3 regions of the Lysinibacillus sp. GW247-5R2A genome follow, and region 2 is predicted to be linked to each of the others. Evidence: riboswitches for the same ligand, from Rfam matches in the RefSeq annotation. Region 2 holds a riboswitch; each other region holds the start of a gene.

Region 1 (4,256 bases), on a different contig from region 2:
AGCCTTACTCAAACATTAAAAAAGAAATGGATATAGACAAAAAGCAGATGGGGGTCAAATCAATCACTTCCCCATCTGCTTATACTTAATGGACATATTCATCTTTAGAAGCTCGCATGGAACATAGGAAGAGTGTCATAGCTACAACAACAAAGAGCCAACCTGCAATATTCCACCCACCAAATAAATCATGGAGGTATCCGAAAAGAATCGGCCCAATGGCAGCGAATAAATAGCCCAATGATTGTGCAAAACCTGATAGATCAGCGGCTTCAAATGCTGTACGCGTACGAAGTGTAAAGAACATCATTGCTAATGCAAATGAAGCTCCACCTGCTAAACCTAGAAGGATCATCCATAATATCCCCAATGTTGTCCATTCCATTACAACACCGACAAATCCTACTAAATAAAACGATGTAAACATAAGGACAAGTGGTCTTTGTGAAGTCATTTTACCAGCAATAATGGGGACAGCCAATGCCATGGGGACTTGTGAGAATTGCATAATAGAAAACATCCAACCAGCTTTATCAGGAGCCAATCCCTGCGCAATATAAATTTCAGGAATCCAAGCTGCTGTCGTATAAAATAATAAAGATTGTAAGCCCATTGCACCGGTTACTGCCCATGTAACAGGTGATTTCCAAAGAGGTTTACCTGTTTTTGGGGCCGTAGTAGCTGGTTCTGGCTTATTCAATTTCAATTGCGGTATCCAAATTAAAATCGTTAATACGACTAATATAAGCGCCACAGCCAATGCCCCTTGCCAACCTAGTGAGGAATTAGCTATTGGATAACTAATACCTGCTCCAAGCCCAGCCGTTAAGTTCATCGACATGGTAAAAAATGCCATTAATAACCCTACATGGTATGGAAATTTTAACTTTAATAATCCTGGAATTAACACATTTCCAAATGATATGGCTACGCCAATGAGCACTGTGCCAAATACAAGTAACCCTGTTGTACCGAGGGAGCGTAGTACAATTCCTAAGGCCAATAAAATCGTAGATAAAAATAAGGTTAGCTCAAGCCCAAGCTTTCGTGCTACAACTGGTGCGAACGGTGATATAATGGCAAAAGCAAGCAATGGAATAGTTGTCAAAAACCCGGCTAGAACATTGGAAATACCAAGATCGTCACGGATAAAGGATACAATTGGACCCACAACCGTTAGTGGCATTCGTAACGTAGACGCGATAAATATTATTCCAAAAACTAATAATAAGGTTGTTCCCTTCCAGCTAATTTTTCTATTCGGGTAGCTAGCGGAATGATCATGTAAAGTCAAAATAATTCCCCCTGTTATTACCATTCTAATTGAACTACTATAACACTTTATCACACTATTAAAAATAGTGGAAAATTCACAAAATACAAAACATTAATGGTTATATTGAAATGTCTTAGGTCTTATGTTAGTATAGTAAACATCATAAATTTAATAATTATATGCCTCATGTTTGTAATGAGGTAGAGGTCGCGATATTTATAAGTAAGCTAATTGAAATGACAAGCATTGAAGAGATTAGTTGAAAGGAAATATTGCCGAAGTGTGAGGGGACTTGAAAACCTCATGCTGGGGCTGTCTCCGAAAGGAACAGAACTGTCACGTTTGTACAACGTGTTGAGCTATCGTTTAGGAAAACTGAGGATTAACTTAGCCATCACATTGTTCATGTGATGGCATTTTTTTGCCTCATAAATAGGAAGGAAGCTATATCGTGAGTGAAATAAAAGTAAATCAGCTCGGCCATAAAGCACCGGAGCTGAAAAAAGAATTAAAAAGCCGTCATATCACAATGATTTCTTTAGGCGGTACAATTGGTACAGGGCTATTTTTAGCCAGTGGTGGTGCCATTGCACAGGCAGGACCGGGAGGCGCATTACTTGCCTATGCCTTAATCGGTATTATGGTATATTTTTTAATGACCAGTTTAGGGGAAATGGCTGCCTATATGCCATCCTCGGGTTCTTTTAGTACGTATGCGACAAAATTTGTAGATCCCGCGCTAGGCTTTGCACTAGGCTGGAACTATTGGTATAACTGGGCAATTACGATTGCAGCCGAAATTGCGGCAGTGTCATTAATTATGAAATATTGGTTCCCAGATAGCTCGTCAGCACTTTGGACAGTATTGTTTATTGTAATTGTACTGACATTTAATTTATTGTCTGTAAAGAGCTATGGTGAAAGTGAATATTGGTTTGCGATGATTAAAGTGGCTACGGTCATTGTATTTATTATTATTAGCATATTAATGATTTTTGGTATTTTAGGTGGACAGGCACCAGTTGGTTTTACAAATTTCTTTATTAGTGATGGACCATTCCATGGTGGTTTCCTTGCTACATTTGGTATTTTCCTTGCAGCAGGATTTTCATTCCAAGGAACAGAGCTACTTGGTGTAACAGCAGGGGAAACAGATGATCCTGGAAAAAATATACCGAAGGCAGTAAAATCGGTGTTTTGGCGTATTATTTTATTTTATATTTTAGCTATTGCTGCTATAGGGATGTTGATTCCATTCACAGATGAGCGCTTATTATCGGAGGATATCGCTGTTTCTCCATTTACGCTCGTGTTTGATCGTTTAGGCATTGCTTTTGCTGCCTCCTTAATGAATGCCATTATTTTAACGGCTATGCTATCAGCAGGTAATTCTGGATTGTATGCATCTTCACGTATGCTATGGCAATTAGCAGTGGATGGTCATGCTCCTAAATTCTTTGCAAAGCTAAGTCGTCGAGGTATTCCGATTTATGCATTGATCGCAACATTAGCTGTAGGCTGTGTAGCGTTTTTAGCATCATTCTTTGGTGATGGGGTAGTTTATATCTGGCTTTTAAATGCCTCTGGGATGTCAGGTTTTATTGCTTGGCTAGGTATTGCATTTAGTCATTATCGTTTCCGTCGTGCTTTCGAGGCGCAAGGCTTAGATCCAAAGCTATTACCGTATAAAGCAAAGCTATACCCATTCGGTCCACTATTCGCCTTTACTATTTGTATGATTGTTGTAATTGGACAGAATTACACAGCGTTTATCGGAGGTACAATCGATTGGTATGGTATCCTTGTTTCCTATATTGGCATTCCATTATTCCTATTGCTATGGCTAGGGTACAAAATTAAATATAAAACAAAAATGCTTCCCCTTAAAGATTGTGATTTAAAAGTGGAAAATTAAATAGAAGAGCTGTTCTATAAACCGTTGTATGATGGTAGATGGAACAGCTTTTTTTATCTAGAGACCTTTAAAATTATTACTAAATTAATGTCATATATATGGTAATATACTATAGATATGGAAGTGTGATTTTTGACTTTCTAGTAGAGAGAGGTGCATGAAAATGCAAAAACATATTTTACTAGTGGAAGATGATGAGGCTATTCGCGAAATGGTAGCGAATTTTTTATTATTGGAGGGCTTCGAAGTCACCACTGCCAATAATGGAGAAGAGGCATTGCAATATTGTTTAAATCAAACCTTTGATTTAGTCATCCTAGATATTATGATTCCTAAGCTTAATGGATTAGAAGTTTTAAAAGTCATTCGAGAACAGGCAGCACTTCCTATCATCATTATGTCCGCAAAGGATAGTGATGTAGATAAAGCGCTTGGCTTGGGATTAGGGGCAGACGATTATATTGCTAAGCCATTTTCTATGCTAGAGTTCTCAGCTCGCGTAAAGGCGGTTATTAGAAGAGCTACAAAATACGCTGGCCAAATAGATCACAAACAAGATGTAATAGTTATAGGCCATTTAAAGATAGATATTGTTAATTTCTCAATAAATAAAAATGGACAGGCAGTGAAGCTAACATCAAAGGAATTTGCCATCTTAAAGCTATTTGTAACAAACCGTAACCGAGTTTTTACGAAAGAGCAAATTTATCAGCTAATATGGAAAGATGCCTATTACGGTGATGAAAATATTATTAATGTACATATTCGAAGGCTACGCGAAAAAATTGAAGATGATCCATCCAACCCCCAATATATTAAGACGCTGTGGGGAATTGGCTATAAGTTAGAAGGATAACAGATATGATAATCATTCTATTAATCATAATTGTAGTGCTTATAGGAATAGTTATTTTTCAGTGGAAAACAAAAACAGAACAAAATCAGACGATCCAATATATGAATGAAAAACTCCAAGCCATTGTTCAAGAAAAAAGTAACGAAAAGATTTTGGTAACTACGAGCAATTTACAAACTCAACAGCTACTTATTTCGATAAACGTTTGG
Region 2 (4,256 bases):
ATTTTTAAATATTTAAGCGCGGTTTCCTCCGCTTCCTTTTTCGAACGTTTTAAAACTTTTATTTGCCCCACTGTACAATTATTTAAAACATTGTGGTTGTTAAATAAATTAAATTGCTGGAATACCATTCCTAGATGTGTTCGATATTCTTGGATATTGTGTTTTTCGTCTAGGATGTCCTCCCCTTGATAAATAATTTGCCCGCCACTTGGTGTTTCTAATAAATTTATACAACGAAGTAAAGTGGATTTACCTGAACCAGAGGAACCAATTAAACAAACAACTTCCCCTTTTTCCACTTGAAAATTAACATCCTTTAACACTTGGTTACGTCCAAATGATTTACTTAAATGCTCGATTTTAATGACTGCCATTTGTGCGTCCCCCTAAATTGCTTCTTTTTGTTCTTTTTGATAAGCATCTGGTCCATCTAATCGTTTTTCAACATATAACAGAATACGTGATGCAGTAAATGTCATGATGAAGTAAAGAATACAAGCTACAAAGAATGATTCAAAATAACGGAAGTTGTTACCGGAGATTGATTTTGTTTGGAAGAATAATTCTGTTACTCCGATAACGTTTAATACGGCTGTATCTTTAATATTCATAATTAATTGGTTGCCTGTCGCAGGTAGTACGTTACGCGCTACTTGTGGTAAAACTACGTGAAGCATGATCTGGAAGTGATTCATACCGATAGCTGATGCTGCCTCATATTGACCATTATCAATGGATACAATACCACCGCGAACAATTTCCGCCATATAGGCACCTGTATTAAGCGAAACGACTAAAATCCCGGCTGTAATAAAGTGCATGTCTATGCCAAATGCAATATCTAATCCATAGTAGACAACCATAGCCTGTACAATCATTGGTGTACCACGGAAAAATTCAACATAGCATGTGAGTATAAAATTAATAAGCTTTAAGCCATAAAATTTCACACCTTTTTTACGAACTGGAATCGTATGCATAATTCCGATGAAAAATCCGATAAATGCACCAATAATTGTACTGATAGTCGAAATTAGTAACGTATAATACGCACCTCGTAAAAACATTTGCCAGTTATTTTCAATAATTGAAAGTATCCATTCAAGACTCATGATGTTCCTCCTAACAATGTCATGTTGCTTGCTATCTTTTTCCTGCCCTAGCTCTTTCTACTAGTCTATGTTTTATTTCGCTAGGACATTATCATTATGTAGAGAGGTTCTCATTTTAATAATGATGAAATGATAGTGCACGGACTAGCCACTAGTCCGTGCCATTTTTTTATTGTGCTGCTGGTTGCTGAGAAATAGCTTCTTCCATAATCGCTTGACGATCATCTTCAGAAATTCCTTTTAGAATTTCATTGATTTTATCAAGATTCGCATCTTCTTTACGTAAGCCTACAGCAATTGACGTATTTGAAAGATCTGTATCGAAACCCTCTTCAAATGCTACGTATGTGAATTTATCGTTGGCAGCAGCTGCGGAAATACCTTCTGGACGTTCTGCAACATAGCCATCAATTTTGCCTGCCTCTAAAGCTACACGCATAGCTGGGAAGCTTTCCATTGCCGTTTGTTTATTAACATCTTTGATTTGATCAATCACATTGTAGTTGGATGTATTAAGTTGTGATGTAATTTTTGCGCCAGCGAAATCTTGAATCGATTTGACCCCTTCATATTTGCTGCCTTTTTTAATAACCATGACAAAATCAGAAGTATAGTAGTTTTCTGTAAAATCAATTGTTTTCTTACGTTCTTCTGTTGGCGACATGCCCGCGATAATTGCATCAATTTTATTTGATTGTAGCGCTGGTACTAAGCCGTCCCATTCCATTTTAACGATCACTAATTCTTTGCCTAAGCCTTCAGCGATTTTTTTCGCCATTTGTACATCATAGCCGCCTGCATACTCTGCATTATCTGCAATTTTCACCGCGCCATTTGCATCATTTTGCTGTGTCCAGTTGAATGGTGGGTAGCCAGCCTCCATTCCAATTCGGAATTCACCGCCGCCTTTTTCCTTATCTACGCCAGCTTCTCCTGAACTGCCTTCTTTTTTGTCGCTAGTGCCACATGCAGCTAGCACAATTGCCGTCATGATAGAGATCATTACTAACAGCCATTTTCTTTTCATGTAAAACTCCCCTTTTCTGTAAAAAAATAAGACAACTGTACGAAAAAAGACCTAAGTTTTGTGAACTTAGGTCTTACCTTTTATGACAGTTGCCCAAATCCTCACTATTATTCCATGTTTCCGAGATAGCACAACCTAGTAAACTTGGAATTGAATTTACTAGGACAGTCCTGCACTTATTCACTGCAGACCCAGCATAAAAGTACGAGCTCCTTTTATACTTCGGCGATATTTCCTTCTTCATTGCGTCTTTGTTTGCTTGTACTCAACAATGAACTAATAAATACCGCGCCTCTACCTCACTGTTATATGTTAGTGAGGTTTGTTTATTTAATTGATATTTAGATACTACTATAAAACTAGTATGTACGTCAAGAGAGTTTTATCATTTTTCTGACTAATGCCAATATTAGGGTATTATGCTTGACCTATCCATTGTTAATCTATGTATTTTTGTCAATATATCAGCCCGAAAACCACAAATTTTTACGATCAATGGTTTTTATTCTAAGTAAATAGTTTCGTATTTTCATAATCACTAAAGACTTTAGTGATACAGAAAACCAAGAAAAAAACCCTGTAAAACAAAGTTTACAGGGTTTAAAGGAATTATGAATTTAATAATAAATCTTCAGGATTTTCGATTAATTCTTTAACTGTTTTTAAGAATCCTACAGAATCTTTTCCATCGATGATACGGTGATCATAAGAAAGTGCTACATACATCATTGGACGGATTTGAACTTCACCATTTACTGCAACTGGGCGGTTAACAATTGAGTGCATACCTAAAATACCAGCTTGAGTACCGTTCATAATTGGTGTTGACATTAATGAACCGAATACACCACCGTTTGTGATTGTGAATGATCCACCAGCCATGTCATTTAAGCCTAGTTTTTTCTCACGAGCTTTAGTCGCTAAGCTAGCGATATCTTTTTCGATTTCTGCGAAGTTTTTGCTGTTTGCATCGCGTACAACTGGTACTACTAAACCTTCTTCAGTTGATACTGCAATACCGATATCAAAGAAGTTATTTAAATGTAATTCATCGCCAACGATTTGAGCGTTTACGTATGGGTATTTTTTCAGTGCTGCAACAACCGCTTTTGTGAAGAATGACATGAAACCAAGTTTGATGTCGTTTGCTTTAACAAACTCTTCTTGTTTACGTTTACGAAGTGCCATGATGTTTGTCATGTCAATTTCGTTGAATGTTGTTAACATGGCTGTTGATTGTTTAACTTCTAATAAACGTTTTGCAATTGTTTGACGACGACGGCTCATTTTTTCAATTGTTACACGGTCAGAATTAGCTGCTGGTGTGAATACAACTGGGCCACCTGTAGTTGCTACTGGTGCAGGTGTAGGTGCTGCTACTGCTGGTGCTGTACCATGTGCTGATACATCTTGTACACGAACACGGCCTTGTGGATCTACTGGAGATACCGCTGCAAGATCGATGCCTTTTTCACGTGCAAGTCGACGTGCCGCTGGAGATGCGATAACACGCTCACCAGAAGTTTCTTCTACTACAGGAGCTGCTGCAACTGGTGCTGTAGGAGCCGCTTGTGGCGCTGCTGGAGCTGGAGCTGCTTCAGCTGGTGCTGCCGCTGCTGGTGCAGCTGCTGCGCCTTCGCCTGCTTCTACGATAGCAATAACTTGACCTACTAGTACAGTATCGCCTTCTTCAGCTAAAATTTGTGTTAATACACCTGCTTCTTCAGAAATGATTTCAGCGTTTACTTTATCTGTTTCAAGTTCAACGATGAATTCACCTTTTTCAACGCGATCGCCCACTTTTTTAACCCACTGTGCGATACTACCTTCTGTAATCGATTCTGCTAATTCAGGGACTTTAATTTCAGCCACTTTCATTTCCTCCTTTGATTAACGTGCATGACGCACATAAAAGGGCTACTGCTGATGGGCAAGTAGCCCAGCTATCAATATTTATATGTTATTTTTTAACCTTTACTGGCTCAGCAACTGCTTCTTCAATAAGTGATGATTGAGCTGCTTTATGAGAATCTGCATCCCCTTCAGAAGTTGAGCTCATTGCAGGACGACCTACATAGCGAAGCTTTTTACCTTCTGCAAGTTCATATAATGTTTCT
Region 3 (4,256 bases), on a different contig from region 2:
ATCCCATCATTATTATTATTTAAAGATGGAGAATTAGTTGACAAAACTGTAGGCTTCCAACCGAAAGAAGCTTTAGAAGCATTTATCGCAAAACATGCGTAATGAATGAAGTTCACAAAAGCCGGACCATCAATTGATGTGTTCGGCTTTTTTTCGTTATATAATAAAGAAAGATAAAAATGATTCATTGAGGGGAATCTTACGTAGGGGGGCAGGTAGGTAATGAACGATTTAATTAAGCGTAAACTGGATATTCTACCAGACCAGCCTGGCTGCTATTTGATGAAAGATCGACAGGGGACAATTATATATGTCGGTAAAGCGAAGGTACTGAAAAATCGTGTTCGTTCTTATTTTACAGGAACACATGAAGGTAAAACGCAAAGACTTGTAAGCGAAATAGAAGATTTTGAGTATATCGTGACATCATCAAATATTGAAGCACTCATTTTAGAGCTGAATCTCATCAAACTGCATGATCCAAAATACAATGTCATGTTAACAGATGATAAGACGTATCCATATTTAAAAATTACGAATGAAAAACATCCTCGTCTAATTACGACACGTAAAGTAAAAAAGGATAAGGCTAAATATTTTGGACCGTATCCCAATGCCTATGCGGCAAGCGAAACAAAGAAGCTGTTGGACCGTTTATATCCACTACGAAAATGTGTGCAGCTACCTTCAAAAGTTTGTTTGTATTATCATATGGGTCAATGTATAGCACCTTGTGTGAAAGAAATTGATAGTCATGTTTATCAGGAAATGATTGAGGATATGACGAAGTTTCTTAACGGCGGCGTGGAGGCAGTCAAAAAGGAGCTTGAAGTAAAAATGCTTGCGGCTGCCGAAAGCTTAGAGTTTGAACGAGCTAAGGAGTTTCGTGATCAAATCGCCCATATTGATACAGTTATGCAGAAGCAAAAAATAGTATCAAGTGACACTACTAACCGTGATGTCTTTGGCTATGCTGTGGAAAAAGGATGGATGTGTGTCCAGGTTTTCTTCGTTCGGCAAGGTAAACTGATCGAGCGAGATGTTTCTATTTTCCCGATCTATCAAGACGCAGAGGAAGAGTTCCTAACATTTGTGGGACGGTTTTATGAAAAACCAGAGCATATTAAGCCAAAAGAAGTTTTTATTCCGCAAGCAATTGATGGTGCCATTTTAACGGAATTGTTAGGTATCAAAGTTCTTACGCCAAAAAGAGGTCAAAAAAAGGAGTTGGTAGATTTAGCGACGAAAAATGCTGAAATTGCAGTGTCCGCTAAATTCCAGCTTATCGAACGGCAGGAAGAACGTACTATTGGTGCATGCGAGGCACTTGGTGATGCGATGGGTATAACGACACCATTACGAATTGAAGCTTTTGATAATAGTCATATGCATGGAACAGACGCCGTATCTGCAATGGTTGTTTTCGTTGACGGCAAACCCGCCAAAAAGGAATATCGCAAATATAAAACCCGTACAGCAGCCAAGCATGATGATTATGGCGCTATGCAAGAGGTAATTCGTCGACGCTATATCCGTGTTTTGAAGGAAGGACTTCCATTACCGGATTTAGTGCTAATTGATGGTGGTAAAGGTCAAATGGAAGTTGCGCGTGAAGTATTAGAGGATGAATTAGGACTAGTTATACCTATTGCTGGTTTGGCAAAGGATGACAAGCATAATACATCTCAGCTATTGTTTGGTGATCCACCTGAGGTCATTGCTTTAAAACGCACAAGTGACGGTTTTTATTTACTACAACGAATACAAGATGAAGTCCATCGTTTTGCGATTACCTTCTTGCGTCAACAGCATGAAAAGCATGCTATCCAATCTGTGCTGGATCAAATTGAAGGTGTCGGTCCAAAACGAAAACAGCAATTACTGAAACACTTTGGTTCCGTGAAGAAAATACGGGAGGCTAGTGAGCTTGCTTTACAGGAAGCTGGGATGCCAGCTAATTTAGCAAATCAGATTTATGCCTATTTTCAGCAGGAGTCATTGTCAAAGGAATAGACATATGCTAAGGTTGTAAATAACATTGTGATCCAATGTTAACAGCCCACTTGTTAGATGAGGGCGGAAAAATTTAATATAATCACTTTTAAGGTGATGATAGAGGTGCAAGATTCAAAAGTAGCGCAAAAGAGGATGAACAAATCCTAAGACATTGCGTGAAAGGGGAGCTTGCCGAAGTACAGCATTGTTGTTTCCGCTGTTGTACTGGTTTTGCATTTAAAAAATGTAAGACTGCCGATTCTAAACGTTTCGGAGAGCTATCACACATGCGCAAGTTTTATATTGTACATGTTATAGGCAGCTTTCACGTTTTGTGAAGGCTGCCTTTTTAGTTTTCTAGAGGCAGTTTTACACCTTATTTTAGGTGAATTACATGACTGGGAAGGGAAGCAAAAGAAATGTCTAGAATAGTGATGAAATTTGGAGGGGCTGCTTTAGCATCGCCCGAACAAATTCAAGAGGCTGCACGAAAAGCAATTGCTGAAAGAGATAGAGGATTCGATGTGGTAGTAGTAGTTGGTGCGATGAGACAAACGATACAGGATGTGAAAATGAGCGTACTTCATTTCACGGATGATGTGTCAAAACGTGAATTAGATGCAGCTGTATCTTCATGCTCTCAGTTATCCAGCTCCGTGTTTGCCATTGCAATACAAGAAGCTGGCTATAATGCGGTGTCACTAACAGGCTGGCAGGCTGGCATTTACACGGATCATATGCATAGTCATGCAAGGATCAATCATATCGATGTTAGCCGTATCGATGAGCATTTGCTGCAAGGACAAATCGTCGTTATTGCTGGAGATCAAGGCATTGACAATGACCGAAATATAACAACGCTTGGGAAAGGTGGAGCGGAAACGACAGCCGTTGCACTTGCTGTTGCATTAGATGCTGAGCGGACAGATATTTACACGAATGTTGATGGTGTGTATACAGCAGATCCACGCTTTGTTGTAAAGGCACAAAAACTACAGGAAATTTCCTATGATGAAATGTTAGAGATAGCACATTTAGGATCACACATCATTCATCCACGTGCAGTGGAGTTAGCTAAAAAGTTTCAAATGCCAGTGATCATACGCTCTAGTTTAGTGGAGTCAGTAGGTACTTTATTGAAGGAGGAAGTAGAGATGGAGAAAAATTTAGTCGTGCGTGGTGTTGCCTTTGAATCAGATGTTATTCGTTTAACAATTGGGTATGATGCTTATTCACATGCTTCATTAGCGGATATATTTTCAACTCTTGCTGAAAATCGCATCAACGTGGATATCATTGTTCAAGCAATCATTGATGGATTAAAACCAACTGTGTCATTTTCGATTTTGAAAGAAGAATTTGCAGAAGCTTTACGTGTTTTAGAGGATAGTAAAGTATCACTTGGCTTTAGCTTTGCTGATTTCGAAATTGGATTAGCGAAAGTTTCGATAGTTGGCTCCGGTATGGTCTCGAATCCAGGTGTCGCTGCTCGCATGTTCGATTGTTTACGTCGTGAAAATATCCCAGTGAAGATGGTGAGCACCTCAGAAATTAAAGTGTCTGTTGTAGTACCGCAGGATGAAATGATTCGTGCAGCAAATGCACTGCATGATGAATTTAATTTAGAGCAGGCTCTTTACATATAATAATAGAAGAAACAGCATTTTCTGTAATTGTCCGAAATAAAAGGAAGGATTGTCATCCCGTTTAATGAATGGGGAGACAATCCTTTTTTGTTACTCTGTTGGAATTGTATGCATAATTCGTTCCTTCACGTCCCATTTGACTGTAAACATAACGTAATGTTGCTTTTCACGTTTTTCATCATAGCATTCTGTCAAATAGCCTTTAGCTAGCTGAATCTGTTCAGCAATAAATCCTGCCTCAAGTCTGAAGCTACGTTGTTTGATTTGCAATATTTCAGGGTCGTTTGTCAACTGGAAAATACGTCCGTCTTTTGATTCTTTCATTAGCTCTAATGTACCCCAGCAGGCATCTGCGAAAAATGCGATTAATTCGTCTTGACTTTTACATGGAAACTTACGCGCAAGCTCTTTACCTGCCCAATAAAGGACATCATCCTCATGTTTACCGAGTACAGAAGATAGAATATGATCGCGAATGATCTCATAACCAAAGGATGAGATTGTAGGAGATGGAGTGTTTAACATTGTTATCCTTCTTTCTTAGAATTTTCTTATAATTTAACGTTAATAAAGTAATGGTAGATTTTTCGAGAAAAAACGACGCATTATGCACTA

Evidence for each region. A riboswitch is a leader RNA that binds a small molecule or an ion and turns the genes downstream of it on or off. The one in region 2 is predicted to bind lysine.
Region 1: linked by a shared signal. The riboswitch ahead of AC07YC_RS17775 (amino acid permease) and the one ahead of AC07YC_RS21845 (transporter substrate-binding domain-containing protein) in region 2 are both predicted to bind lysine.
Region 3: linked by a shared signal. The riboswitch ahead of AC07YC_RS10755 (aspartate kinase) and the one ahead of AC07YC_RS21845 (transporter substrate-binding domain-containing protein) in region 2 are both predicted to bind lysine.

Annotation. Positions count from the first base shown of each region.
Region 1 covers NZ_JBWKZL010000012.1:3,143-7,398, forward strand. Annotated here, with positions in the region: gene AC07YC_RS17765 (hypothetical protein) at 1-19, shown strand, start outside; gene AC07YC_RS17770 (CynX/NimT family MFS transporter) at 86-1,318, opposite strand; lysine riboswitch at 1,470-1,646, shown strand; gene AC07YC_RS17775 (amino acid permease) at 1,728-3,191, shown strand; gene AC07YC_RS17780 (response regulator transcription factor) at 3,355-4,047, shown strand; gene AC07YC_RS17785 (sensor histidine kinase) at 4,053-4,256, shown strand, end outside.
Region 2 covers NZ_JBWKZL010000020.1:19,626-23,881, reverse strand. Annotated here, with positions in the region: gene AC07YC_RS21855 (amino acid ABC transporter ATP-binding protein) at 1-374, opposite strand, end outside; gene AC07YC_RS21850 (amino acid ABC transporter permease) at 387-1,112, opposite strand; gene AC07YC_RS21845 (transporter substrate-binding domain-containing protein) at 1,282-2,139, opposite strand; lysine riboswitch at 2,258-2,444, opposite strand; gene odhB (2-oxoglutarate dehydrogenase complex dihydrolipoyllysine-residue succinyltransferase) at 2,749-4,011, opposite strand; gene AC07YC_RS21835 (2-oxoglutarate dehydrogenase E1 component) at 4,100-4,256, opposite strand, start outside.
Region 3 covers NZ_JBWKZL010000006.1:42,947-47,202, reverse strand. Annotated here, with positions in the region: gene trxA (thioredoxin) at 1-102, shown strand, start outside; gene uvrC (excinuclease ABC subunit UvrC) at 223-2,013, shown strand; lysine riboswitch at 2,106-2,284, shown strand; gene AC07YC_RS10755 (aspartate kinase) at 2,415-3,641, shown strand; gene AC07YC_RS10750 (YslB family protein) at 3,732-4,166, opposite strand.